3 regions of the Exiguobacterium sp. SH0S1 genome follow, and region 3 is predicted to be linked to each of the others. Evidence: riboswitches for the same ligand, from Rfam matches in the RefSeq annotation. Region 3 holds a riboswitch; each other region holds the start of a gene.
What was found. A riboswitch is a leader RNA that binds a small molecule or an ion and turns the genes downstream of it on or off. The one in region 3 is predicted to bind thiamine pyrophosphate.
Positions count from the first base shown of each region.

Region 1: it holds a riboswitch for thiamine pyrophosphate, as region 3 does, so the genes downstream of both, EVJ20_RS04005 (YkoF family thiamine/hydroxymethylpyrimidine-binding protein) here and thiW (energy coupling factor transporter S component ThiW) in region 3, are expected to answer to the same signal.
Region 2: it holds a riboswitch for thiamine pyrophosphate, as region 3 does, so the genes downstream of both, thiT (energy-coupled thiamine transporter ThiT) here and thiW (energy coupling factor transporter S component ThiW) in region 3, are expected to answer to the same signal.

Region 1 is NZ_SJVC01000001.1:783,858-793,654, reverse strand. Features, by position in the region: gene EVJ20_RS15200 (hypothetical protein) at 1-138, opposite strand, end outside; gene EVJ20_RS04035 (amidase family protein) at 259-1,653, shown strand; gene rlmN (23S rRNA (adenine(2503)-C(2))-methyltransferase RlmN) at 1,723-2,784, shown strand; gene EVJ20_RS04025 (SMP-30/gluconolactonase/LRE family protein) at 2,948-3,829, shown strand; gene EVJ20_RS04020 (hypothetical protein) at 3,842-4,108, shown strand; gene EVJ20_RS04010 (GTP-binding protein) at 4,444-5,637, shown strand; TPP riboswitch at 5,703-5,803, shown strand; gene EVJ20_RS04005 (YkoF family thiamine/hydroxymethylpyrimidine-binding protein) at 5,883-6,476, shown strand; gene EVJ20_RS04000 (ECF transporter S component) at 6,469-7,044, shown strand; gene EVJ20_RS03995 (ABC transporter ATP-binding protein) at 7,037-8,365, shown strand; gene EVJ20_RS03990 (energy-coupling factor transporter transmembrane component T family protein) at 8,365-9,102, shown strand; gene EVJ20_RS03985 (DUF1643 domain-containing protein) at 9,116-9,703, opposite strand; gene EVJ20_RS03980 (lysozyme) at 9,737-9,797, opposite strand, start outside.
Region 2 is NZ_SJVC01000001.1:366,786-376,582, forward strand. Features, by position in the region: gene pknB (Stk1 family PASTA domain-containing Ser/Thr kinase) at 1-1,137, shown strand, start outside; gene rsgA (ribosome small subunit-dependent GTPase A) at 1,181-2,065, shown strand; gene rpe (ribulose-phosphate 3-epimerase) at 2,067-2,723, shown strand; TPP riboswitch at 2,743-2,842, shown strand; gene thiT (energy-coupled thiamine transporter ThiT) at 2,917-3,489, shown strand; gene EVJ20_RS01830 (thiamine diphosphokinase) at 3,489-4,076, shown strand; gene rpmB (50S ribosomal protein L28) at 4,134-4,322, opposite strand; gene EVJ20_RS01840 (Asp23/Gls24 family envelope stress response protein) at 4,575-4,937, shown strand; gene EVJ20_RS01845 (DAK2 domain-containing protein) at 4,960-6,636, shown strand; gene sdaAB (L-serine ammonia-lyase, iron-sulfur-dependent subunit beta) at 6,700-7,362, shown strand; gene sdaAA (L-serine ammonia-lyase, iron-sulfur-dependent, subunit alpha) at 7,375-8,262, shown strand; gene recG (ATP-dependent DNA helicase RecG) at 8,249-9,797, shown strand, end outside.
Region 3 is NZ_SJVC01000005.1:126,522-136,318, reverse strand. Features, by position in the region: gene EVJ20_RS12405 (LTA synthase family protein) at 1-1,534, opposite strand, end outside; gene EVJ20_RS12400 (VOC family protein) at 1,646-2,044, opposite strand; gene EVJ20_RS12395 (YcxB family protein) at 2,138-2,641, shown strand; gene EVJ20_RS12390 (GNAT family N-acetyltransferase) at 2,623-3,102, shown strand; gene thiW (energy coupling factor transporter S component ThiW) at 3,137-3,625, opposite strand; TPP riboswitch at 3,689-3,787, opposite strand; gene EVJ20_RS12380 (hypothetical protein) at 3,812-4,132, opposite strand; gene EVJ20_RS12375 (aminoglycoside phosphotransferase family protein) at 4,177-5,145, shown strand; gene EVJ20_RS12370 (hypothetical protein) at 5,146-5,892, opposite strand; gene EVJ20_RS12365 (DUF402 domain-containing protein) at 6,102-6,641, shown strand; gene EVJ20_RS12360 (tetratricopeptide repeat protein) at 6,691-7,818, shown strand; gene EVJ20_RS12355 (MarR family winged helix-turn-helix transcriptional regulator) at 7,965-8,399, shown strand; gene EVJ20_RS12350 (ring-cleaving dioxygenase) at 8,436-9,431, shown strand; gene EVJ20_RS12345 (NADPH-dependent FMN reductase) at 9,428-9,797, shown strand, end outside.

The DNA.
Region 1 (9,797 bases), on a different contig from region 3:
TTGAAATAGCGTGGCACCAACAATCAAGATAATGAGGGCGATGGACGCAGGGAATGCCCACGGCAAATCATCCCCAAACAATTGTAGAAAGAACAGGGCGAACACGGACAGTAAAACAAGGATGTAAGAGCGGGACATGGCTACCTCCAATAACGTTTCTTCTAGTGTATCAAGTTGCACATCCAATGGCGATAAAAAGAAGGGGATTCGATGCATTAAGCGAATACCGAATAACATTGCCTATAAGGAGGGAATTGGATGCAAGACTTATTTGAACTAGACATCGAGACCGCACAGCGCGGATATAAAGAAGGGACGTTCACGGCCCGGGACGTGACGGCCTACTATTTGACACGGATCGCTAGCTTGAACGATAAACTGAAAGCGGTCATCCAAGTGAACCCGGACGCGTTGTTTGAGGCGGAGGCGGCTGACCGTGCCTACCGACGCGGAGACCGGCTGCCACTCCTCGGTATTCCCGTTTTACTCAAGGACAACATCGAGACGGCGGGACTCATGAGGACGACTGCCGGCGCCGTGGCGCTCGAGCATCACTTTGCCGGTCGTGACGCTGAACTCGTCCGTCGCCTCCGTGAGCACGGGGCGGTCATTCTCGGCAAAGCCAATTTATCGGAATGGGCCAATTTTTTGACGGAGGACATGCCGAACGGATGGAGCGGGGTCGGTGGCCAGACGCTCAATCCGTATGGTGACAATCTCGACGTCGGCGGTTCGAGTTCTGGTTCGGCGTCAGCGGTCGCTGCGAACTTGACGATGCTCGCTGTCGGCAGCGAGACGAGCGGGTCGATCATCCACCCGAGCGTCCATAACGGCATCGTCGGCATCAAACCGACGGTCGGGCTCATCAGCCGGAGTGGGATCATCCCGATTTCGCGGTCGCAAGATACGGCCGGTCCGATGGCGCGGACGCTCCGCGACGCGGTGCTCGCACTAGAAGCGATGTGCGGGGAAGACGACTCGGACCCGGCGACGACACATCTACCGGCCGGTCCACCGTACCGGACGTGTCTCGACGAACGTCAAGCCGTCGGCATGCGCGTCGGTTTCGTGAAGGCGGAACTGTCGGATGAAGAACAGACGCTCTATCAAGCGGCGCTGGCGTTACTCAAAGCGAGCGGGGTCGAGCTCGTCGAAGTCGACCTGCCGTCAAACGACGGACTTGACCAAGGCGACGTCCTCTACCATGAGTTCAAGCTCGGGATCGAGGCGTATTTGGCGACGACAGCGCTCCCGTATGAAACGCTCAAGGACTTGATGGACTGGAACAAGCTTCACCCGGAAACGATCCCGCACGGACAAGTTACGTTCGAGAAAGCGAATCAGTTATCAGGGCGTTTGACCGAGTCGAGCTACCTCGAGCGACGCTTAGCCGACGTCCGGCACGCGAAAACGGACGGCCTCGATCGTTTATTGATGGAACAAACGCTTCACGCCCTGGCGTTGCCACACGACTTGAATTACGATATGGCGGCGAAGGCAGGGCACCCGACGGTCACGATCCCATACAAGCTCAAACAGAGCGGGGCACCTTTCGGGCTGTCATTCACGGGTACGAGCTATGCGGAACGAGACCTCATCCGTATCGCCTACGCGTTCGAACGCCACGTGACGCGTCCGATCCCGCCTATGTAAGAACGTTGCACCTGTCGCTCACGTCCGCTACAATGGTACGTATGCGGATTGAAGAAAGGACAGATTACAATGAAATCATCTATATATGGGCTGACATTTGATCAGCTGTCGGACGCTTGCGTATCTTGGGGATACAGTGCCTACCACGCCAGACAAATATGGGACTCGCTTTACATCGACCGTGTCAGACGGCTCGACGAGATCGCGGTTCGTCCCGAAGTTCGCGAACAGCTTGAGGCGAACTATGCGCTGACGACACAAGAACTTTTCGTCAAACAAGAAGCGGGTGACGGCACGGTCAAATTCTTACTTAAACTGCACGACGGGCATTATATCGAAACGGTGCTCATGCGCCATAAGTATGGACGTTCCGTCTGTGTGACGACACAAGTCGGGTGCAACATCGGCTGTAGTTTCTGTGCGAGCGGCCTCTTGAAAAAAACACGCGACTTGACGGCGGGTGAGGTCGTCGAACAGATCATGACCGTTCAACACTATTTAGACGAGGTCGGTGAAGATGACCGCGTCAGCCACATCGTCGTCATGGGAATCGGGGAGCCATTCGATAACTTTGATAACTTGGTCGACTTCCTCCGTGTCGTCAAAGACGAGCGCGGTCTCGCGATCGCTCCTCGTAAAATCAACGTCTCGACGAGTGGGCTCGCCGACAAGATCTACAAGTTCGCCGACCTTGACCTGCGCATCAACTTGGCCCTCTCGCTGCACGCGCCGAACGATGCGCTGCGGACGAGAATCATGAAGATCAACCGGGCGTTCCCGCTCGATAAACTGATGCCGGCGATCCGCTACTACGTCGAGAAGACGAATAAACGGATCACGTTCGAGTACATCTTGCTCTCGAAAGTGAACGATTTGCCGGAACATGCCGAAGAACTCGCGGCGTTGATCGATGACATCAAAGACAAGTCTTACGTCAACTTGATCCCATACAACCCGGTCAACGAGCACATCCAGTACGAGCGGAGTACGACCGAGGACATCATGGCGTTTTACGACGTCTTGAAAAAACGGGGCATCAATACGGGCGTGCGTCTCGAGCACGGGACCGATATCGATGCGGCGTGCGGCCAATTACGCAGTAAACAAATGAACGTCGAAGGCGCCAAATAAACGAGCGCTCCGAATCGAAACCGATTCGGAGCGCTTTTATCGTGCCCGGGCGCATAATGCGTCAGACGAGAAATATCTTTAAACATTTTTGTGAATGATGAATAGTCCTTACCCCCTCAGGGAATAGTCTTTTGATATCAAAGCAGAGAGTGGAGGCAATTCAATGGAGACAGTAAACGCTACGTTATGGATTCGAGTCAGAAACACGCTCGGGGAAGGGCCTTGCTGGGACGCTGAACTGAAGCGGTTCTACTGGGTCGATATCGAAGGGCACGCGCTCTGGTGGTACGATGAGAAAGAAGATGAATTATCTTCGTTTGATATGGGACAGCAGGTCGGATTTGTCGTCCCTAAAGTGACCGACGGCGTGATCGTCGGATTGAAGGATGGTATCTATGAGTGGGATGAAACGTCGAAACAACTCGATAAACTCGTCGAACTTGATGACCCGGAAGGTGTCCTTCGCTTCAACGATGGGAAAGCCGACCCGTACGGTCGTGTCTTCGCCGGGACGCTCCACTTAAAAGACGAGTCTGAGCAGGCGACGTTGTTCCGCTTGAACCGCGACGGCACGACCGAGGTTATGTTGAGCGGATTGACGTTATCGAACGGGTTGACGTGGTCACCTGACCATACGTCGTTTTACCATATCGATACGCCGACCGAGACGGTTCGCAAGTTCCCGTTCGATTTGAAAACGGGCACGCTCGGGGAAGGTGAGGTCGTCATTGATTTCAAGAATGAGGACGGGTTCCCGGACGGTATGACGTCGGATGAAGACGGCTTTTTATGGATTGCCCACTTTGCAGGCGGGCGCGTCACGCGGTGGAATCCGGAGACGGGTGAAAAAGTGCTTGAAGTCATCGTCCCGGCGCCGAACGTCACGTCGTGTAGTTTTATCGGGGATGACTTAAAACAATTGGCGATCACGACGGCACGGGAAGGCATGGACGACGAGGCGCTCGCCGCTCATCCGGATGCGGGTTCGGTCTTCAAGATTGATACGGACGTGAAAGGGATGCCACTTTATCGGTTTGGACGTTAAGGAGGGACGGCTATGGTGAAGCGATTGCTCGTGCGAGCGGGAATCGGATTGGCACTAGCGGCGGTGGCTCGGGTCGGGATTCAAAAGATATTGGACGACCGGGCTCGGAAAGAAGACCATACGTATCTTGAACCAAAGTGGGACGAGACGCCGAGTGTGGATGCCGATAAGGATGATGACGAGGTCGGATTGACGCAACTCGATTCGATTTACCGGGCCGAGTGGCAGGCGAACACGTATCCTCGCTCCGAGGCGGAACGGAAAGCGTTAGAAGAATAACCGGTACGAAGAACATATCCAGAGCTTTTTCTTCGGCCGTCGAGGCCTCAGAAAAAGACAAATGGCCGCTAGATGGCGACCGTTTGCGTTGCTCGTTCGATGGCGCCCCGACTCCTGCAGGAAAGCAATCCAACGGAGACCCAGTAGCGACGTGAGTCGCGATGAGGCTCCGGGATTGCCTGCGGAAAGCGTGGGCGCCCGAAGGACGAGCGATAACAATCATGTTAGTCAACAAGAAAACACGCTCCTTTTGAGCGTGTTTTTTTGTTGACAACGGACGTGATCCCGTTCATTATCTAAAAAGTAATGATTACGATTTAAAGGTGGTATACATCATGAAACGAATTCCGATCACAGTCTTGTCCGGATATTTAGGAAGTGGCAAGACGACGTTGCTCAATCATATGTTGAACAATCGGGATGGTAAAAAATATGCCGTCATCGTCAACGATATGAGCGAGCTGAACATCGATGAGCGATTGATTGACGGGGCAGGTTTTTCACGGACGGACGAGAAGTTGGTGGAGCTGTCTAACGGTTGCATCTGCTGCACGTTGCGAGAAGATTTACTCGAGGCGGTCAGCGAGATTGCGAACGACCGACAGCTCGACGGCATCATCATCGAGTCGTCAGGCATCTCGGAACCGATCCCGGTCGCGCAGACGTTTACATATGCGGATGACGCCTTGGGTATCGACTTGACGAGCCGTGTGTATGTTGACGCGATGGTGACGGTCGTCGACGCATATCGATTTTTAAAAGACTTCAACTCGGGCGAATCGCTGCATGAACGGAAACAGGCTGTCGACACGGGTGATGTCAGGGAAGTCGTCGACTTGCTCGTCGATCAAGTCGAGTTTGCCGACATCATCGTCCTCAACAAGGCGGACCGGGTCACGGAACCGGAACTGCACGAAATCGAAAGTCTGTTACGCGCGTTAAACCCGGCGGCGCGACTTTTGACAAGCACATACGGGAACGTGTTGTTGTCCGACCTGTTAGACGTGAACTTGTTCGACTTCGACCAGGCGATGCATGCCGCCGGATGGATCCAAGAGCTCGAGACAGACGACCATACCCCTGAAACCGAAGAGTACGGCATCAGTTCGTTCGTCTATCGCCGCCGCCGTCCGTTCCACCCGGAGCGTTTACATGCGTGGATCGAACAGTTCCCGGAAGAAGTCGTCCGGGCGAAAGGTTTTTTATGGATCGCCTCACGGAACGACATCGCGTGCTTGTTCTCCCAAGCGGGGTACGCGTCGACGCTCGAACATGCCGGGCGTTGGCTCGCGACGCTTCCTGACGCGGAACGAAAGCAGATGTTCGCCGCCGAACCAGAGCTTGAGGCCGATTACATCGAGCCGTACGGCGACCGCCAGACGGAGCTCGTCTTGATCGGTCACCGAATGGACCGAGTGCGCGTCGAGCTTGAACTTGACGCCTGTCTACTGTCAGACGAAGAGATGGCGTCAGACTGGACAACGTTACGGGATACGCTTCCAGGAAACGGGATCGCGACGTTTTCATGATTTAACCGTTTACAATTCAGAATCGAACGGCTATACTTTTGCTTGCATGAACAACCGCATACATTGGACTACACTAGGGGTGCTTCGGCTGAGATGTGAGCATGGCTCCAATCCCTTATAACTCGATCCAGGTAATACTGGCGTGAGGAAGTGTGGCACTTTTTCTGATGGATTGATGATTGGATAAGTGGCCGCATTCTCATGGATGCGGCTTTTTTGTGTAACCAAATAAGGGGGGAATCATCATGAATCAACAATGTGGAACGAGCCCGATCGTCGGGTTCCGCTTTACGCTAAGCCCGATGACGTCAGAGTTCATACCGGTCATCAAAGGAGCACTCAAAGAGACTGATTTAAGCAACGTCTGGAGGCACACGGACGATGTGTCGACCGTGATTCGCGGTCGGGCCGAGCACGTGTTTGACGTCGCGAAAGCAGTCTTGTCACACGCCACGAGAACAGGGGCGCATGTGTCGATGAGCGGGACGTTCTCGGCCGGATGTCCGGGCGACACGGCCGGGGACAATCTGCTCGACGTATCGAGTGAGCCGGTGAACGGGCGGGTAGGTGCGCAATACGTCTCTTCACAGTTCGCGCTCTACCCGCTCGGTGATGATGATTACATGGACATCATCTATGAAGAGATCGATTTCGCGAAAGAACGGGGTGTGTTCAATGACGCGATGCATTATGCCTCAGGAATTCACGGAGACATCGAGCCGGTGTTCGCGTTTTATGAGGCGACGTTCAACCGTGTTCGCGAGAAGACGAGCCACGTCGTCATGACGGTCACGTTCAGTGTGAACAGTCCGTCACACGAGGGACGCGTTGATGCTTAACTCATGGAAGTTGAAAGAAATCGTCTTGTTGTCGATTTTATCGGTCGTCTTTGCCGTCGTCTATTTGGCGTTCGTCCATGTCGGGAACTTGTGGGCCGGCTTGATCGGGCCGATCGCCTATGAATGGATTTTTGGGATTTGGTTCATCGTCTCGATTATTACCGCCTACATCATTCGAAAGCCAGGCGCCGCCTTTTTGTCGGAAGTGCTCGCAGCGTCGATCGAGATGATGATCGGCAATGCGATCGGTCCGCGCATCATCCTCGTCGGCATCATTCAAGGACTCGGCGCCGAAGCGGCGTTCGCACTAACCGGGTATAAGCGGTATGACTTGTGGGTGCTCATGCTCGCCGGATTCGGTGCGGCAGTGACGAGTTTCGCATATACGTACGTCATGGGAGGTCTCAGCGCGCTAAGTCCGACGTACGTGGCTTTGATGTTCGCACTACGGGCGACGAGCGGGATGCTCATCGCAGGGATCGGCGGGAAGATTTTGAGCGACTTGTTGCTTCGAACGGGTGCGCTAGAAGGGTATGCCGTCACCCGGCAGAGGAAGGCACATGGTTGAGACCGAGCGTCTGGCGTTTCGTTTCCCGGGAGAAGAACGCGACGTATTGACAGATATCACACTTCGTCTTAAGGACGGCAGGACGCTCATCACCGGGGCGAGCGGGTCGGGGAAGTCGACTTTGTTCGCCTTGTTCAATCGGCTCTACCCGGACAACTGTGATGGGATTGTGACGGGGCGATTGCATCTATTCGGTCGGTCCTATGCCACGTATCGGCCTGGCGAGGTGAATCGCCGCGTCGGGACGGTGTTTCAAGACCCGGACAGCCAGTTCGTCATGCAGACGGTAGAGGAAGAGCTGATTTTCACGCTCGAAAACTTTTCGGTCGCCCGAAGCGAGATGATGGACCGTGTCTCAGCGATTTTGCACGAGTTACATTTGTCCGATTATCGCCACCGCACCATCCATGATTTATCAGGGGGCGAGAAGCAGCAAATCGCCGTCGCCTGTGCCTTGATCGGATGTCCGGAATGGCTCTTACTCGACGAGCCGCTCTCACACCTCGACCCGGCGACGGCACGTCGGTTCGTTCGCTGGCTCGACAAGTCCGCACGGAACGTCAATATCGTCGTCATCGAGCATCGTCCGTACATGTGGGGCGACTTCTTTGACCGGCACCTGGAACTCGTGAACGGAAGGATCGCAGGCGATGGATCGTTCGTCGTTCAACCGGATTATACATTTACGCCGATTGAAACGACACGGGGCACAAACACATTATTTCAGATACCGAAAGTGAATCACAAAAAGTTTCAACTTGCAGCGAGCAAAATCGCAGTGGCCCCCGGGGATGTGATCGCCATCCTCGGTCGGAACGGCAGCGGCAAATCGACGTGGCTAAAAAGCCTGGCGCGGCATCACCGTGAAGTCGGGCTCGTCCCGCAATCCCCGGCGCATTTGTTTGTGACGAGTGACGTGTCGCGGGAACTAGCATATGGACATAACCGTTCAATCGAGGACATGTTGGCACGCCTCGGGCTTGAACGTCTGCGTGACGCCCATCCACTCTCACTCAGTCACGGTCAAAAACGGAGACTCGCCATCGGGGTGATGCTTCTGTCGGGTAAACAACTGCTCGCGTTTGATGAACCGACGGCCGGTCAAGACGAGGCATCACTTCGAGCGCTCCATGCATTGATGGCTGAACGAGTCCGTGCGGGGCAGACGGTCTTGTTCGTAACGCACGATCTCAGTTTCGCCCGTGCCGCGAGCACGTATTATTTGATGAGTGACGGGAACTTGAGTGGGCCGTACGATGCGTCGATTTGGGACGACTCGGACTTATTGCGGGCCCACGGACTGTTGACGGAGGCGTTTTGATGACGTTTCACGAGATGAACCCGACAATCAAGTTCTTGACCGTGACGTGTCTCATGTTCGGTCTCGCCTTCGTGTACAACCCGTGGACTCCGCTCGTCGTCTTCTTCGGCACAATCGCCCTCCAATTCATCTTTTCCGACGTGAGCTGGAAGCGATGGGGACTGTTCATGATCCCATTTTTACTGACCGCGCTCGGGACGCTTTGGACGACGCTCGTCTTCGGCAGAGAGGCGAGCGGGCAAGTCGTGTTCTCGCTCTTCGGCAATGATGTCACCGAGGAGAACGTGTTGTTGGCGGCGACACTTTCGCTTCGGGTCCTCGCCTTTACGGTCCTGTCGCTTCTGTTCACGCTGACGACGGACCCGAAGCGGTTCGTCTACAGTCTGATGCAGCAGGCGAGATTGTCTCCGAACATCGCCTATAGCGTCTTCGTCGGCTTTCGCTTTTTCCCGATTTTAAAGATCGAACTGATGCAGCTCTATGAAACGCATGCCTTACGTGGCGTGCGCCTCGACACCCGGATCGATCACGTGCGGCACATCCCGAAACTCCTAATCCCGCTTCTTGCCGGCGCTATCCGTCAAGCCGAGCGGATCGCGTTCTCGATGGAGGCTCGGGGATTTACGGGTGAACATCGTTCCACGTACGAGGTGATTCCGGTCACGCGAAACGATTTTCTGTTGGCGTCACTCTTGTTCACGCTGTTCGGAGTAAGTGTATGGATCGGCGTGCGATAAAAAACAGGACGACTCATTTCGAGTCGTCCTGTTTTGTCTCTTTCAAGATCTTAAATTTCGGTTTGATCGATTCGTTATTGAACGCTTCGAGTACCGTATTTTCATTGGCCATGCGAATTTGTTGCGGTTCGCCTTTTGACGTCGTACCGATACAATACATGCTCGCCTCGTGCTCGGCGAATAACGTCTTGTACAGTGTGGAATGGTGCATGAGGCGCCCAGGCGAACCCCAACCGACGATGATCATGCCGCCGCTCGTCTCGACCTCGTCGAGCGTCTCTTCCACGTAATGAAAGTTCACTTCGTCGAGTTGAGACTCGACGTAGGGTAGGTTGTCATTGATGGCGAGCGTCGGGACGAGACTGATGACGCGCATCTCGCGGATCGGTTTGTCCAAATGGTTCCGCATGAGCATGTAGGCGCGTTGAGTCGTCGTACCAGATAAAAATGCATCGCTCATCCGTGGAGAATAGATGATGACGGCACAAATCACCCCATCGACGACGTCGGTGAATTCATACGTTCGCATGTAACGCTTTGTCTTGTCTTCGTTAAATATCGATTTGACTCGAATCGTCACTTCCTCGATATGCGTGTTCATGTTGTTTCCTCACTTTAACCAAGTAGTGCCGGGTCATGCCCAGCCTGCGAACCAATCGAGATACCGGATCGTATACCGGGCGACCTGCTGCGTC
Region 2 (9,797 bases), on a different contig from region 3:
ACGTCGCTCAGCCCAGACCGCGCGGACGAACCGAAACGGATGCCGACAGAACAAGACGAGTTTGATCAGACGCTCGTCATGGCGCCTGTCGTCCCGGAAGAACCGAAAGAAGTCGTCAAGCAGCCGGCAGCTGCAGTCGAGCCGGAATCAGCGACGCCGAAGAAACAAAAGAAAAAGAAGTGGTGGCTCTGGCTAGTGCTCGTGCTTCTATTGATTGGTGGCGGGGTTGCCGCGTATGTGGTTGCAGATGAAATGTCACGTGCCGTCGTGCCTGATGTCGTCGGTATGAGCGTCGGTGATGCGACGACTGAACTGGAAGCATCCGGATTCGTCGTTGAGACGACGGACCGAGTGAGTGACAACGTGTCTGAAGGCGACGTGATTTCGCAAAACCCGCAACCTGGACGGAAGCCGAAGCGTGGAACGGTCGTCACCATCGTCGTGTCTGCTGGGAAAGAGACGGTCGAGATGCCTGACGTCGAAGGGTTGTCTCAAACAGCAGCGGAACGAACGTTGAAAGATCTTGATTTCACAGATATTGAAATCCAATCCGAAGCGTCCGAAACGGTCGACAGCGGAGATGTGATTTCGCAATCGATCACGCCAGGTGAAGAAGTCATCGCGTCGGAAGAGACGGTCACGCTCGTCGTCTCGACCGGCAGCAATAAAATCGAGCTTGCTAATTTGACGGGCTATACGTTCGAAGAGGCGTCAACTTATGCCGAGCAAAACAACTTGAAAATCGTGAAACGCGATGAGTATTCGACGAGTATCCCAGCGAATCAAATCATTCGTCAACTGCCGACGTCAGGGACGGCGGTCGATCCGGGAACGGAACTGACGGTCATCGTCTCACAAGGAGTCGAGCCGACCGACATCTCGATCGAGCGGGAAGTGGACGTCGAAATCGAACCGCCGGCAGAGGGTGAAGAGGCGGAGCCGGTCGAAGTCGTCATTCGTACCGTCGATGCCCGTGGTGAGATCGAAGTGTTGCGTGATATGATCACAGAAACGACGACGTATTCCTATACGCTCGTCATTGCTCCGGACGAAGTCGGTACCGCGACGATTGAAGTCGAGGGTGAAGTCGTTCGGACCGATACGGTGACATACGCCCAAGCAAAAGATTCACAATGAAGAGGTGGCGTGCGCGTCACCTCTTTTCTAAGGAGGAAACAGGATGAAAGGAACGATTATTCGCTTGCAAGGTGGGTTTTATGATGTCATGACCGAAACGAAAGTTGAAATCAGATGTCGCGCCCGGGGAAACTTCCGGAACCGAAACATTTCGCCCGTCGTCGGGGACGACGTCGATATTCAAGACCAAGGGGACGGGACCGGCTACATCATGGCTGTCGATGAGCGGTCGAACCATCTCGTCCGCCCGCCGATCGCCAACATCGATCAGGCGTTTCTGCTCTTTTCCGTGAAAGAGCCGGCATTCTCGTTTCATTTGCTTGACCGCTTTCTCATTTTGATCGAATCGAAGCAAGTTCACCCGATCATCGTGTTGACGAAGATGGACTTGTTGCTAGAAGCTGAAAAGGAAAAAATTAGTGCGGCGGCAGCGCTATACCGTTCGATCGGCTATCAAGTCATTGAGACGTCGACCGAAGACGGAGCTGGGATCGAGCTCATCCGCAGCGCGTTCAAAGACAAGACGAGCGTATTCGCCGGACAGACCGGCGTCGGGAAGAGTTCGTTGCTGAACGCGGTCGCACCGGAGCTTGAACTCGCGACTGGTAAGATTTCGAAAGCGCTTGGCCGCGGGAAGCATACGACGCGTCACGTCACGCTCATCACACTCGCGGACGGGTTCGTCGCCGATACACCTGGATTCTCGAGTCTTGAGTTCCCGGAAGAACTTGAAGTCGAGGAGATGCGTTGGTGTTTCCCTGAATTCGTCTTGCGGCACGATGACTGTAAATTCCGTGGTTGCGCCCATTTGAACGAGCCAGGTTGTGCCGTCAAAGCGGCGGTCGAGGCCGGAGAAATCGCTTCCACCCGCTATGCGAACTATGTTACGTTTATGGAGGAATTAAAAGATAGACAACGGAGGTACTAACATGATTAAAATCGCACCATCGATCCTGTCGGCCGATTTTGCCAACCTTGAGGCAGAGGTCAAAGCGGTCCAAGAAGCAGGGGCCGATTACATTCATTTTGACGTCATGGACGGTCAGTTCGTGCCGAACATCTCGATTGGACTGCCGGTACTCAAAAGTTTGCGTGACAAGTCGGACATGGTATTAGACGTCCATTTGATGATCGACCAACCGGAACGGTTCGTCGAGGACTTCGTTCAAGCAGGCGCCGATATCGTCACGGTCCATGTCGAGGCGACAAACCATTTGCATCGCGTATTGCAACAAATCAAAGGAGCCGGCGCCAAGTGTGGTGTCGTCTTGAACCCACATACGCCGTTGTCATCAATCGAGCACGTGCTCGGTGATGTCGATATGGTGTTGCTCATGACCGTGAACCCTGGCTTTGGCGGCCAAGCGTTCATCGAAGCGGTCGTCCCGAAGATTGCGGCGCTCAGCGAGATGCGCCAAGCGCGTCGTCTCGACTTCGAGATCGAGATCGATGGCGGGGTAAATCCTGCGACGGCAAAACTTTGTATCGACGCAGGTGCCGACGTCCTCGTTGCCGGTTCAGCCATCTATAACGAACCGAGCTATAAAGACGCAATCGATAGCATTCGCAACGCGTCTCGTGTATAATCGTCTGTAGAACAACAAATATTGTCGCAAGGGGTGTCACATCTGTGGCTGAGAGGCATGAGCTAACCCTTTGAACCTGTTCCGTTCACACGGACGTAGGGATGTGGCGAAAATGCACGTTGCTACACGATAGCAGCATGGCGTTTACGTCATGCTGCTTTTTGTCGTTCACTCATATCAAGGAGGGAATAAGATGAAACAACGTTTAAAACTACAGGCGCTCATTGAAATCTCGCTGTTCGCCTCGCTCGGACTGATCTTTGACATGCTCATCCCATATCGGTTGCCGCAAGGCGGAGCAGTCAGCTTGGCGATGCTGCCGATTCTCGTGATGGCTTATCGGCATGGATTGAGAGGCGGACTCGCGACAGGCGCGCTCGTCGGGACGCTACAACTGTTATTTGGGGCCTATATCTTCACGCCGGTCCAGTTTTTACTCGACTACACGGTCGCCTACGGCCTCGTCGGAGTCGCCGGCATCTTCGCCGGGCAAGTCAAACAGTCGGCAAAAGACGGCGCCAAGAAAACGCTCACGTTCTATTTGATTCTCGGGGCGTTGATCGGCTCGGCGCTCCGCTACGTTGCGCACGTCGTCTCCGGCATCGTCTTCTTCGCCGAGTATGCGGAAGGACCGGTCGTCTTGTACTCGCTCGGCTATAACTTGACGTATATGTTGCCGTCGTTCCTCGTCTCGGCGGTCGTGATCGTGCTCTTGTTCACGTCGGCGCCGCGTTTCGCGACGCTCGCGACACGGGACATCAGATAATGCGTGTCTTGATTGTGGCTGCGAGCCCGGAAGCGGTCCCTGAGCTTCCTCGGAACGCCGATTACGTCATCGGCGTCGACGGCGGCTATCATACGCTGCTCGACCGTGGGATGAAGCCGGACCTGCTCGTCGGTGACTTTGATTCGTTCACAGGCACCGTGCCGGAGGAAGCTGTCCGTTATCCGTCTGAAAAAGACGTGACCGACCTTGAGATCGCTCTCGAGGCGGCACGAGGGAAAGGGGCGGACGTGATCGACGTGTACGGTGCACTCGGGGGCAGACTCGATATGACGCTCAGCAACGTCGGTCTGCTCGAGGCGTACCCCGAGATGCGGTTGTTCGCAGACGGGCAAGAAGTGCGCCTCGTCGGAAAAGGGGACTATCGTCTCCCGCGTCGTCCTGACCATTACTTGTCGCTCGTACCTTGGAAACGGGCCTCGGTCTCGATTCGTGGCGTCAAGTACCCGCTCGAGAACCATGACGTCGTCAGCCATGAGGCGCTGACGATCTCAAACGAGTGGTCGGCGGAAGAGGCGGATTTGCTCGTTCATAGCGGCAACGTCTTGATTATGTATATAAAGAAATAAACAAAAAAAATCCCATCGGCGCATGCCGCTGGGATTTATTTCGTTCGTGTATGGTAATTATACGCGTTCAACGAGACCTGATTTAAGAGCGCGAGCTGAAACCCAAACTCGTTTAGGTTTACCGTCAACGAGAATGCGAACTTTTTGTACGTTTACACCCCAAGTACGTTTTGTCTTGTTGAGTGCGTGCGAACGGTTGTTACCTGACTTAGGTGACTTACCTGTTACGTAGCATTTACGTGCCATGCGTTTCCCCTCCTTTTTTATGTGGGTTCGTCCTAATAGACACTCGTTTATATTAGCATGGGTTTTTTCACGATGCAACTAGAAAATAACCGGATGACAAGAAAAAAACTTGACATTACGGATGAGGATTTTAATAATGAATGAGGGTTGCGGTTACAATTGACCGAGTTTAGGGGCATGTCCTTTTAATAACTAGGTACTTATTGTAGAATATACTGTAGGAATCATTCCGAATAAAGGAGGCTACTCCATATGGCAATTGAAATGAAGACAACATATGGCAATATTGATATCACGAACGACGTGGTCGCGACACTCGCGGGCGGTGCGGCGATGGAATGTTTCGGCGTCGTAGGAATGGCGTCACAAGCTCAACTGAAAGACGGGATCGCAGAACTGCTCAAACGTGAGAATTATGCGCGTGGCGTTGTCGTACGTCAAGATGGAGAAGACGTACATATCGATATGCACATCATCGTGAGCTACGGGACGAAAGTGTCGGAAGTCGCGTACAACGTGCAAAGTCGTGTAAAATACACGCTCGGTGAAACTTTAGGATTAAACGTTTCGTCGGTAAATATATTCGTACAAGGCGTTCGTCTGACGAATGACTGACGAGAACGAAGGAGGATTTGGTGTGGGGTTAAAACGTTTAGATGGATTGGTGTTTGCGCAAATGGTCGCAAACGGTGCAGCCAACTTGAGCCAAAATGCAGATTACGTGGATTCGCTTAACGTCTTCCCGGTCCCAGACGGCGACACGGGAACGAACATGAATTTGACGATGACTTCAGGTGCGAAGGAAGTGGCCGCACTCGACACGGCGAACATCGCTGACGTGTCATCGAAGTTTGCCCGCGGCCTACTTATGGGGGCCCGTGGGAATTCGGGTGTTATTTTGAGCCAATTATTCCGTGGTTTCGGTAAATCGATCGAAGGAAAGACAGAATTGTCGACACTCGACTTTGCCGAGGCACTCAAACGTGGCGTCGACACGGCATACAAGGCGGTTATGAAACCGGTTGAAGGAACGATTTTGACGGTTGCTCGTGAAGCGGCCGACGAAGCGCTCCGTGCCTCTGAGTCGACGAGCGACTTCAATGAGTTCATGGAGCAAGTGATCACGGAAGCGAAAGCGTCGCTCGAGCGGACACCTGATTTGTTGCCGGTCTTAAAAGAAGTCGGTGTCGTCGACTCAGGCGGTCAAGGTCTCCTCGTCATCTATGAAGGGTTCCTCGCGAGCCTTGAAGGGAAAGAGCTCGAGAAGCCGCACGCACCGGTCATGGATGCCCTCGTTGAGGCAGAACACCATGCTGCGCAAGGTTTCATGTCGACGGAAGATATCGAATTTGGATATTGCACGGAAATCATGGTCCGTTTCCAAGACGAAAAGTTGAAACAGACTCCGTTCGATGAGGACGTGTTCCGTAACGAGCTGTCTGAACTCGGAGACTCGCTCCTTGTCGTCGCCGATGAAGAGTTGCTCAAAGTCCACGTTCACGTCGAGACGCCGGGCGACGTCATCACGAAAGGACAACGTTTTGGTGAGCTTGTCGCGGTCAAGATCGAGAACATGCGTCAACAGCATTCGACGATTCTTGAAGAAGAGCACGGTGCCAACCAGCACGGCGTTCAAGCGACTGCCGTCAAAGCAAAAGTGCCTTACGCGATCGTCACCGTCGCCATGGGTGAAGGTGTCAGTGAACTGTTCCGTTCGCTCGGTGCCGCACATGTCATCGAAGGCGGGCAGACGATGAACCCGTCGACGGAAGACATCGTCAAAGCGATTGAAGCGGCGAACGCCGAGCACGTCTTCATCTTCCCGAACAACTCGAACATCATCATGGCCGCTGAGCAAGCGGCATCGGTCGCACCTTGCGGCGTCTCGGTCATTCCGACGAAGACGGTACCACAAGGACTAGCGGCTGCCATCGCGTTCAATCCTGAAGCGGATGTCGAGACGAACGAGTCGGTCATGAAGACGGCCGCAACTACGGTCAAGTCAGGACAAGTGACATACGCTGTCCGTGACACGAGTATCGACGGTGTCGAGATTCGTAAAGATGATCATATGGCGATTGCTGAGAAGAAAATCGTCGCATCATCAAAATCGAGTCTAGAAGCGGCAAAAGCGCTCGTAGATGCACTTGTGGACGCGGATGATGAGATTGTCACGATTTTGACGGGCGAAGGTTCGTCGGCGGAAGACGTCGCAGCACTCTCGGCTTACATCGAATCGAAGAACGATGAGATTGAAATCGAAGTTCACGACGGTAAACAACCGCTCTACTCCTACATTTTTAGTGTGGAATAAGCTGTATCTCAGCCCTGCCTTCTGTATAATGAAGGTAGGGTTTTTTTGAAAGGGGGAAATGCGATGAAATATCGCAGTGTGTTTGATATTATCGGACCGGTCATGGTCGGACCATCGAGTTCGCATACGGCCGGAGCCGCACGCATCGGTCTTATGGCCGGCAAACTGTTCGGCCGAACGCCGGACCTCGCGCGGATCACATTTTACGGGTCGTTCGCCGACACGTATCGAGGTCACGGGACAGACGTCGCCATCGTCGGAGGCATCATGGGGTTCGATACGTTCGATCTTCGCATCCCGCAAGCGCTCGACATCGCGAAAGAGCGGGGAATCGAAGTCGTCTTTGAGACGAGCGACGCGCTCACGGATCATCCGAACACGGCTCGGGTTCATCTCGAGGACGCGGAGGGGACGTTTGAGATCGTTGGGATCTCGATTGGCGGTGGCACGATTGAAATCACCGAATTGAACGGATTCCCGCTCAAGCTTTCCGGCGGTGGACCGGCACTCGTCGTCTTGCATCACGATCGCTTCGGGGCGATCGCGGCCGTGACGGGCATACTCGCCAAGCACGAACTGAACATCGGGCATATGGAAGTGAGCCGTCATGAAAAAGGCAAGCAAGCCTTGATGGCGATTGAAATGGATGAACCGATGCCAAAAGACGTATTAGCGGAACTGGAACGGTTACCTCAAATCGAACGGGTAGCCATCTTTGGGGAATAAGGAGAAACGACTATGTTTAAATCAGTAGAAGAATTAGTACGGACGGCAACGGAACGAAACATCCCGATCTCTGAAGTGATGATCGAGCAAGAAGTCCACGTCAGACGCTCGACACGAGAAGAGGTCATGGCGATGATGGAACGTAACCTTGAAGTGATGGAAGAAGCGGTCGAGCGGGCGATGCAAGGCGTGACGTCTGTGACGGGGCTGACTGGGAATGACGCCGTGCTCATGCAAGACTATGTCCGGTCGGGCAAATCACTTGCCGGTGACTTGATTTTAGATGCCGTCGCCAAAGCGATCGGCACGAACGAAGTGAATGCGGCGATGGGACGGATTTGCGCGACACCGACGGCGGGGAGCGCCGGGGTCGTACCGGGGACGCTATTTGCGGTCAAGGACCGTCTCGAGATGGACCGCGATGCGATGATTCGGTATTTGTTCACCTCGGGCGCGTTCGGATTCGTCGTCGCGAACAACGCCTCGATTTCGGGTGCGGCCGGAGGCTGTCAGGCCGAAGTCGGTTCCGCGACCGGTATGGCTGCAGCAGCCATCGTCGAAGCGGCCGGCGGGACACCGGAACAGTCGGCGACGGCGTTTGCGATCGCCTTGAAAAACATGCTCGGGCTCGTCTGCGATCCGGTAGCGGGTCTTGTCGAAGTACCTTGCGTCAAACGGAACGCCATGGGTGGGGCGAACGCGGTCGTCGCGGCTGATATGGCGCTCGCCGGCATCACGTCCCGCATCCCGTGCGATGAAGTCATCTCAGCGATGTACGAGATCGGTCAAATGATGCCGACCGCCTTGAAAGAGACGGCACGGGGCGGACTCGCCAACACACCGACAGCACGTCGGATCGAACGCAATATTTTTGGAGAGAAAGAAAATGCCAAACAGTGACGCGTTGACGACGCTCCGAGGGGTCGGGCCAGAGATGGCCAAAAAATTAGAGACGATGGGTCTCGAACGAATCGAGGACGTGCTAGAGCACGTCCCGTTTCGTTATGAAAATTATAACAGCGGCACTGTGACGACGGCAGTCCACGGGGACCTCGTCAAATGGAGTGGGACCGTTCAAGCGGAACCGCTCGTCCGCTATTATAGTAAAGGCAAAAATCGACTTCAGTTCCGGCTGTTGTTAGAAGAGCGCTACGTCGTCCATGTGACGATGTTCAACCGCGCTTTCTATAAAGACAAATTGGCGCTTGGTGCGACGGTTACGGTCAAAGGGAAATGGGATATGAACCGGATGACGATCAGTGCGACCGATCTCGAGTTCGGTGAGCTCGCGGACGGGTTACAGCCGATCTATTCGCTTCGGGCCGGATTGACGCAAAAGAATTTCAGTCGAATCGTCAAACTCGCCTTCGATCAGACGACGACGTTTGAGGACCGGCTGCCGGAATCAATCCGCTTGCGTTACCGCTTGGAGGACCGGGCGTCGATGCTCAGAGGGATGCATTTCCCTGATTCGATCGAGATGTACAAACAAGCGCGCCGCAGTTATGTGTACGAAGAATGCCTGCTCTATCAATTAAAGCTTCAGGCGTTTCGAAAGATGGAGCGTTCCGGGAAAGGAAGGGCGCTCACGCTCGAAAAAACGCAACTGAACGAGTTCGTCAAGCGGCTCGCTTTCCCGTTGACGGGTGCACAGACGCGCGTCATTCGTGAGATCGTGAGTGATATCGAGAAGCCTGAACGCATGAATCGCCTGTTGCAAGGGGATGTCGGGAGCGGGAAGACAGTCGTTGCCGCGATCGCCTTGTATGCGACAGTGAACGCGGGTTATCAAGGCGCGCTCATGGTGCCGACCGAAATTTTGGCCGAGCAGCATGTCGCTTCGCTTGAACAACTGTTCGAGCCGTACGGGATCCGTGTCGCCTTATTGACGAGTTCGGTCAAAGGGAAGGCGCGCGCTACGTTGCTCGAAGCGATCAAAGCCGGTGACGTCGACATCATCGTCGGCACGCACGCCTTGATTCAAGGGCCGGTTGAGTTTTCGCGTCTGCACTTGGCGATCACGGACGAGCAACACCGGTTCGGCGTCGAGCAGCGGAAAATGTTACGAGACAAGGCCGATCTTGCGGACGTCTTGTATATGACGGCGACGCCGATTCCGCGGACGCTCGCGATCAGCGCGTTCGGGGAGATGGATGTGTCGACGATCGATGAGATGCCGGCCGGCCGGAAGCCGATCGAGACGTATTGGGCGAAAACGGATCAAATCGACCGGGTGCATACGATGGTCGAGCGCGAACTGTCACTCGGACGTCAAGCGTACGTCATCGCGCCATTGATCGAGGAATCCGATACGCTCGAAGTCGAGAGCGCAACCGAGTTGTATCATTTACTCAACGAGCGATTCCCGAACTATGCGGTCGGACTCATGCACGGAAAACTGTCGAGTGCCGAGAAAGATGAAGTGATGAAGGCGT
Region 3 (9,797 bases):
TCCCGAGCAATTCTAGGATGGTCGGGGCGATGTCCGTTTGACCGCCGCTCGCTTCGATCGTTCGACCTTCGTTCAAGTTGGCTGGTTTGATGTAGAGCGGAACAGAACGGTCGAGCTGAAACAGTTCGACGGCCGAATCGGCGTTCGCTTGCTCGGCCATCTCGTCACCTGCTGAGGTCAGGCCGCTGTCATGATCGCCATAAAAGACGACTAACGAATTATTCCACGTCCCGTTCGCCTTCAATTGATCGACCATCAACCCGACGGCCGCGTCGACGTAATGGACGGTATGGTAATAGTTTTGAAGCAGCGGATCGTCATATCCGGTCAAGTCCAAACGCTTCTCTTCTTCCGGAATGTCGTACGGCGTATGGCTCGTCAAAGCGACCATGAACGCATAAAACGGTTCCGCTAACGTGTCCATCGCTTCGACGGAAGCGGTCAAGAAGTCTTTGTCGTTAAGTGCCATGCCGATCACGTCCTGAGCGGGATAATCGTCTTTGCTGAAAAAATGATTGAAGCCGATATTGTCGTAGACGTTGTCGCGGTTCCAAAACGTTTTATCGAACGCATGCATCGCGGCCGTATCATAGCCGGCTTGGCGCAAACGTTCAGGTAAGGCGTCAAACGTATGGTCACCGTACTGGGTGTACACTGAACCGGATTTGACGGGATAGAGCGAGGTGTTGACCGTGAATTCTGCGTCCGACGTCCGGCCTTCGTGCGTCTGATGATAGAAGTTCGGGAAGTACAACATCTCGTCACGAAGCGCGTTCAAGTTCGGTGTCAGTTCCTGTCCGTTGATCGTCTGTCCGATCACCGACGTCTGGAACGACTCGAGCTGCAGCATGATGACGTTCGTATCAGCCGTTGTCTCGACGTCGGTTGGAGCCGAGGTACCGAGCCGCGTCTCTTCTTGTGCGGTTAAGCCGTCTCCGAAGCCGAGTTGGTCGCCGATGCCACGGAACAAGTCGAGGCCGTGATACCCCCAAAAGCCGTACTCGTAATATTCACGCATGTTCGAAATCGGTGCTTGCTCGTCACCATTCGGCTGACTGACGGTTAACGGAACGACGAAGGCGGTCAAGCCGACGACAAAACCGGAAGCGGCGATCCGGCGATTTTTTCCTGTGCCTTGCGCAGGTCTTTTTCTCATATAGACGAGGACAGCGGTATAAAGCACCAGGTCCACGAACAATAGAAAATCGGTCGGTTGAATCAACGTCAGGAAGCCGCCGCCGACGTCGCCCATCTGACCAACGTCTGACAAAAGCGCGACCGACAACAGATTGCCGAAATAGCGATAATACCAGACGTCGGAGATGAGGAGTGTACTGTGTAGAAACAGCGAGGCGAATAAAATCCAGCGCCGTGTTTTCGTCTTCACGAGCAACGCCCAGCTCGTCATCATGAGAATCATCCCGACGTTGACGAGTAAAAAATGAACGTTGAACGCACTCGCGGTCAAGACGCTGAATAAAAATAGTTTGGCAAGTGATAGTGACAGATAACTCCAATAATCAAGATATTTCATAAATAGCCTCCAAACGGTACGTACACGTTGTATTCTTTTTCATGTACCTGTTCGCAAGTGGCGGGAAACATGGGGGTGTGCGATACGGACGAAAAAAGCGAGGCGAGCGCCTCACTTGATCAAAAACGTGTCCCGAAGCTCGATGATCGTGCCTTCCGGGGCTTTTAGTTTGCTCAAATGTCCGTCGACGACGAAGTAGATGTTGCCGCCATGTTTCGGCAAGAACGTGACACCGAGCGCCTCGAGCCGACGGACTTCCGCTTGAAGGTCATCGACGTACAAGGCGAAGTGAACGGGTCCGGCCGCATGTTTCGAATACGGCGATAACGTCTCGTCGGTCTTCGCCGTCTGGAGTTCGATATAGAAGTCGCCGAGCTTGAGCCAACTGTTGAACGCCCGGGTATGGAAGTTGGGTGACTCTTGGACGAGCTCAAAACCGAGCGTTTCATAAAATTGCTTTGACGCCGCATAGTCGGGCGTTTGGATACAGAGATGGTGGATTTGTTTCATCGTGTCACTCCTTTGCTTTCATTTTAGCGAATAGGAGCCTGAAGCGGAACTTTTCTTGAACGAAGACGTATACGACACCGAGGAGGGATACATATGGAAATCCAATACGAATTGACGGAAGAAGACTACATTCACTTCAACTTGAGTCATATTAGACGTTCAAAGATAGGAAAGAGGATGCTATTCCTGCAGCGCATCATCGGGCCCGTCATCATTTTAAGTGGTGGCGCTTTGACGTTCGCGACATTGTTTCAAGATACGAGCTGGTGGTTGTTTGGGGTGTATGGCGTCATCAGCCTCATCTGGTTTCTGTATTATCCGAAGTATTTTGAACGGCATATCCGAAAACAGACGAAGCGGATGATTCAAGAACGAAGCAATGAAGGCATGATCGGCCCGCATACGATGGATCTGGATGAAGACGGTCTTCGTGACAAAAATGCGTTCGGGGAGACGAAAGTCTCATGGAGCGGCATCAAGGAAGTCGTCGAGGAAGCCGATTATGTGTATTTGTATAACTCGTCGGTCAGCGCCTACATCTTGCCGAAACGCGGGCAGGACATGGAGGAGGTACAACGATGGCTACCGATGCGTTGACGATTCAACCGATTGATGAGACGAACTTGGATGCGGTCGTCGCCTTGACCGTCGCACCTGGTCAGGCCCGCTTTATCGAAACGAACGCGGAATCGCTCCGCGAGATGGACGTCGACGTCAAGTACGCGTGGACGTGCTACGCGCTCTGTCGAGACAATCAACCGGTCGGCTTCATGATGGTCGGGGCCGAGAACAAGGTGGAGCGTTACGTCTGGCTCGACCGCTTTATGATTGATATGGATGAGCAAGGGAAAGGCATCGGGTCAACATTTTTGCAACTTGCGATTGAGTGGATGCAAGAGCGATTTGATGTCGATGACATCATCCTCAGTCTCCATCCGACGAACGAACCAGCGAAACGGTTTTATGCGAAGGGCGGATTTGAGGACAGTGGCTTGATTGATGAAGCGAACGGGGAAGAGATTTGGGTGTATCACGTGAAGCAGGGACAGCCTTCCTAAGTCGGCCGTCCCTGTTTTGGTGGTTGTTGTTCAATTATCGCTTCACCGTGAGTGGACGCAACTGTTTGACCCGCGCCAAGACGATCCAGCCGAGGATGGCTCCGGTCACGCTCGAGGCGAGGAAGGCCGGGAAGAAGAACAGCGCCCCAAACTCAGAACCCATTAAGATTTTCGCGTACGGGACGGCGATGAGCGAGGCAATGACGCCCGTCCCGATGACTTCACCGAGCGCAGCGAAAGCGACCCGGTTCGTCCGCACGTAAAATAGTCCGGCAAGCAAGGCGCCGATCATACCACCTGGGAAGGCGAGCAACGACCCGGTCCCGGTCATGACACGGACGAGTCCGGTCACGAACGCGACGAGGACGGCACCAATCGGACCGACGGTGACGGCGGCGATGACGTTCACCATATGTTGCACCGGATAGGCCCGGGCGACACCGGTCGGGATGGAGATGAACAGGGAGCCGATGATGGCGATGGCGATGAGCATCGCCATCCAAGTGAGTTGTTGAATACGCATGTAGTGTCTCCTTTCAAAATGAAAACGCCACTTCTCCAAGTGGAAAAGTGGCGTGGACAGACAGACGTATCCAAGCCACTTCCCTACGCTGGTATGAGCCAGATCAGGTTCGAAGGGTCCGGCAGTTGCCGTCTCAGCCCGAAGGCTCCCCTAGTGGTCGTTTATTGGTTTGAGTATAGCATAACGTTATTTTGTTGCCTCAATTTTTCGCGGTCGGAAGATGAAATAAATGATACCGCTATACAGGGCGTATAAAAACAGGGAAAACACGAGATTGATGACCCACGGGAGTGTACCCATAAATACGGTGACCGAGGCGTTACGGAACCAGCCGAGTGAAAGACATAGTCCGACAAAGCTGAGCACGATCGTCGTCCAAAAGCTGATATCTGGACGCCTCGACACGCGGCGAACGACTAGACCAATTATGAAGCTGAAGACAGCCGTCGCACCTAAATACATATAGAGTAGCGCATCGACCGGGTATGAATAATAGACAACGTCCATATTATTTCCTCCTAAACGAAGTGTGGTGAAAGGAAGTGAGGTCAGTGAGGGATGCGATCCCATGGCGTGACGAGTCTTACCGTGAACAGTTCGAGCACTGGCTCGATGGCCATGTGCCAGGCGTGACGTGGCGGGTTGTGAAAGATACCGACTTGACATACTTGATGTATGGAGAGTACGGAGCAGACCGTTACTACGCCAAGGCGGTGACAGCAATCAGTGGTGGCGAGGCTGAACTGTCGATGCATCTAGCCGAACGGCATCCGGGACTCGTCCCGGAGGTCATCGCCATTGCCGCGACACGCAACTGGCTACTTATGCGAGACATCGGCGGGGATGCACTTCGTGAATACCCCAAGCACAGTCGGTACAAAGCGGCTGTGCGTCAATATGCGAAACTACAGAGAAAAGAAGCGAATTACACGGATACGCTTTTGGCCTACGGTATCCCGGACCGGCGTCCGGCTCGTCTAAAAGAAGAGATACGGACGTATTTACCCGAGTTATGTACGGGGTTAGATCGAGATAAGGCAGAGGCGGTGCTGGCGCTCCAAGACAAACTCCTCACCATGTGCGACGAGCTCGCGACTGGGGTGCCGATGAGTCTCGAGCACGGCGACTTACATGGCGGCAACATCTTTTGGCGCAAACAGACGGATGACTTATGTATTCTCGATTGGGGCGATGCGACCGTCACCCATCCGTTCTTCAGCGTCCGTGTGTTTTGGAACGCGCTCTACGACTTGTTGCCAGAAGACGATGAAGTCGCATGGTATGAACAGATTCAGAAGATGCGTACCGTCTACTTGGCTGAGTGGGAAGGTGTAGCGCCTCGGGACGTGCTATGGCGCCATTTGTTGATCGCTGAAGAGCTCGGTTGCGTGTATCGGGCGCTGTCGTGGCATGTATATGTGACCAACTATCGGTATGATCCGTCCGAGTCAGCCGATAAACCGGCCCAATGGCTCAACTTGTTCCTCGAGTATCGGGACTTGAAACGTCGCGGTACGTGATCACTCGTTCTTCTCGAGCAGGTTTTCATAATCCGTCTCGTTCCAAAACAGCTGGGCGATCGACTCCGGTGCTTTCAAAATCTCACCGTCTTGGTCGTAGACGATAGCGTAGCCGTTTTCGATCTCAAAGACGATCAAGTCGGCCGTCACTTCCTTGACGCCGTTCCCGGCAATGATGACGTTCTCGATTGGGTCGCGTGCGACTTGAACTCCCCATTCGTCGAGCTCGACGATGAGCGCTGACGTGTAGGCATGGCGGTCGTAAATCGATTGAAACTCGTCTTGCGTCAATGTGACGTCGGTCGGGGGGGCACTCGTCCCGTATTTGCGCTTCTCAATCTCCTCAACGAATTGCGTGAACGACTCTTCTTGCCAAAAGAGTGGTGCGACCGACTCGGGACCGTTGGCGATCTCACCGTCTTCATTCTCATAGACGGTCGCGTACGTGCCGTCGTCGAGCTTGAACGGATAAATATCGGCGTATGTATGATGGATCCCGTCCCCGGCGATGACGACGCGTTCGAACGTCTCACGGAACGGTGTTAGCCCTTGGGTTTCGAGCGCTGCTAACAAGTCTTGGGCAGTCTCGTGTTGGTCAAAGACGTCTTTGAAATCTTCTCGTGTCCATTCGATCGTCGCTTCTTCATCTTGTTCGTTCATATCAGGAGAGACGATTGGTTGCTCGGCTTGATCGGTACAACCTGTCAGCAAGAACGCGCTTAAGCCAAGTAGTCCTAATCGTTTCATAAAACAACCCCCTAGTAAGTTACATTATTTCCCTATTTTACATTAGCGTAGCATGTATGAAATAGGATGAGAACCTGGATACTTTCTCATCTAGGGCAAATGGAATCGCTACCTCGTCTGGTTCAATCCACACAATCTGTACGATTGAACAGGGGAATGTCGACTTTTGGCGAACACATTTAGGAAACTGATTTAAAGGAGAGAGAGAGATGCCAAAACGAAAATTTGCCAATCGTCGTGATTGGGAACGCATATTAAAAAATCGATACGCACAAATGGAGGTGCGGGACGATCGCTTCTCGGGCACCGTCGCCCTCTTTCAAATTGACGCCGTCCGAGCCCCACAATATAAGATGCATCAAGGAAAGGAGTTCATCGTCGCCGACGCAGGTTACGCGTGGCTCCAGTACTTCTCAGAACATGAACCGTTCGGGGTGACCGTCATGTTCGATGACCGGGGCAACATCGTCCAATGGTACATCGATATCGTCGAGGGGATCGGGTATGAGGATGGGATTCCGTACATGGATGACCTCCTGCTCGACATCCTCATCTTCCCGAACGGTGACGTCGTCCGTAAAGACGAGGATGAGTTCGAAGCGGCAGCCAAGTCAGGTGAGCTCACGCCGGAGATGGTCGACCGTGGCTGGCGTGATTTCAAGGCGACGCTCGATCGGATCGAACGCCGCGACTTCGTCTATTTTGATTTAGCGAACGAGCATTACGAGCAGTTGAAGCAAAAGCTTTGAGTCTTCCCGTACTGCTTTTGGTACAGTGAAAGAACAGGGGGGAAGATAGATGAAACAAATTGATCTCGAGAAGTGGCCGCGTAAAAAGCATTATGAGTTTTTCAAGGCGTTTGACGCCCCGCATTTCAACGTGACGGCGAACGTCGACGTGACGAAGCTACATACGTTCGCGAAGACGCGCGGACAGTCATTTTTCAAGCTGTTCTTATACGGCGTGGTGAAGACGGCGAACGCCATCCCTGAACTTAGGTACCGGATGCGCGGTGACGTGGTCGTCGAGCATGATGTCGTCCATCCATCGTTCACCGTCATGATGGATGATGACGTCTTCAATTTCTGTACGGCGACGTATAAAGACGCGTTTCCCGACTTCATGGAGGAAGTGGCCGTGCGGATGAGCGGGGCGAAACGAGAAGTCGTCGTCGGAGATGACGAGCCGGACAGCCTGCTCTATATTACGAGCGTGCCTTGGCTCACGTTCACGAGCATCAGTCACCCGACGAATGACCAACAGCACGATAGCGTTCCGCGGATCGCCTGGGGCAAATTCACGAAAGTTGGCGACCGGATGATGATGCCGCTCTCAGTCCAAGCGCACCACGCGCTCGTCGACGGCGTCCATATCGGGAAATATTATGAGAAACTGCAAGCGTGGCTCGATGATTTGAGCGACCTTCACGTTAAACAGCCAGAAGAAGTCGGACTCGACGAGGCGATCCGCCTGCGCGAGAACGGAGAGCTCGAGCGGGCGAAGCAGCTGTTGCTCATGCTGTTGCGTCAAGATGAGAAAAATCCACGACTCCACGCGCAATGTGCCTGGTGTTATGACTCGCTCGGCGAAGAGCGTCAAGCCGTCCCGCACTATGAGCGGGCCATCCGACTCGGTCTGAGCGGTCACGAGCTCAGTGAGACGTATATCGGGCTCGGCAGCACGTACCGTGCGCTCGGTCGTTACGAGGATGCCGAACAACTATTTGCTAAGGCGATCGAACAGTTCCCTGACATCGCTGCCTTGAAAGTGTTCCAAGCGATGACGCGTTACAACCTCGGACAGCATCAGGAAGCGACCGGTGCGTTGCTCGAGCTGCTCGCGAGTCCGCAGCCGGATGACAGCATTCAGCGTTATCGTCGCGCCATCGCGTTTTATGCGCGCAATCTCGACGAGACGTACGATTGATCCGGAAGACAAGGCTTGTGGAAGCGGCCTTGTCTTTTTATTGAATCAAATTGATTGACCGATCCAAATTACCGTGTTATATTTATCTCGAATTAAAGATAATTAAATTTAAAGTATTGTTTTCTCTCAACAAAGGAGGGGAACAGATGAAACAATCAGACGCCTTAAAAGCAATCACCGTCTTATTTCGGGCTTCACAATCGATCCAGGACATGGTCAAACACGAAGTCGCCGCATATGGACTGAACGCGACCGAATTCTCGGTACTCGAACTGCTCTATCATAAAGGTGACCAACCGATTCAAATCATCGGCAAAAAAGTCTTGCTCTCAAGCGGCAGCATGACGTATATCGTCGACCGACTCGAGGCAAAAGGCTATTTGGTCCGGAAAGCTTGTCCGAGCGACCGCCGTGTGACGTATGCCGCATTAACCGAAGCGGGAACCGACTTGATGGATCAAATTTTTCCGACACACACGAAACGGATGAACGAGTTGTTCGACGGAATCGATTTAGATGACACAATCACACAATTGAAGACGGTCGGCAAACGTGCCGAGGCGTCAAAATTTTTTAACTAATTATCTCGAAATCAAGATTTTGAAGGAGCGATTTAAATGAACCATGTAAAAGGGATTCACCACGTGACGGCGATCACGAGCAGCGCCGAAAAGAACTACGACTTCTTTACGAACGTCTTAGGGATGCGTCTCGTCAAAAAGACGGTCAACCAAGACGACATTCAGACGTATCACTTGTTCTTTGCGGACGATAAAGGTAGCGCCGGGACGGACATGACGTTTTTCGACTTCCCAGGCATCCCAAAAGGCGTGCACGGGACGAATGAGATTTCAAAGACGTCGTTCCGTGTCCCGACGGATCAGGCACTCGACTACTGGGTCCGCCGTTTTGATCGGTTAAAGGTAAAACATGAAGGCATCACCGAGCAGTTCGGCAAGAAGACGCTGTCGTTCGTCGACTTCGACGACCAAGCGTATCAGCTCATCTCGGACGAGTTCAATCAAGGTGTCGCTTCTGGTGAGCCGTGGCCAAACGGTCCGATTCCACTCGAGTATGCCATTACTGGACTCGGGCCAATCTTTATCCGTATTTCTGACTTCACGTACTTCAAGCAAGTGATGGAGGAAGTCATGTTGTTCGAAGAAATCGGGCAAGAAGGTGACAATCATCTCTTTGAAGGAGGTGAGGGTGGAAACGGAGCGCAAGTCGTCGTCATCCATGACGAGACGTCTCAGCAAGCACGTCAAGGGTTTGGAACGGTGCATCACGTCGCGTTCCGCGTCGATGACCGCAGCGTCCTCGACGAATGGACAGCACGGCTGCAACAGTTCGGGTTACCGACGTCAGGTTACGTTGATCGTTTCTTCTTTGAATCGTCGTATGCACGCGTCGCACCGCAAATCTTGTTCGAATGGGCGACCGACGGACCAGGATTTATGGGTGACGAACCATATGAGACGGTAGGTGAGAAATTGTCGCTCCCACCGTTCTTAGAGTCGAAGCGTGAGCAGATCGAAGCGATGGTCCGGCCGATTGATACAGTCAGGAGCACAAAAACGTTCGAGAAAGAGTATGAGGGTATGCCATCATGAGTTTTTTCAATCGTTTGTTCGGTAAACAAGAAGCATCAACCAACTCACAAGGAGGAACTACTATGTTGAAAATTGGAATCGTACTCGGATCGACTCGTGAAGGACGCGTTAGCCCGCAAGTCGGAGAATGGGTAAAAGAACTCGCCGACAAGCGCGGTGACGCGAACTATGAAATCATCGATATTGCGGACTACAGCTTACCGCTTCTCGGCGAGGCTGGCGGTGACGCGACAGGTGCTGCGGCATGGTCAGAGAAAATTGCAGAGATGGACGGTTTCGTCTTCATCGTACAAGAGTACAACCACTCGATGACAGGCGCGCTCAAAAACGCCCTCGACTACTTACGTAACGAATGGCATAACAAGG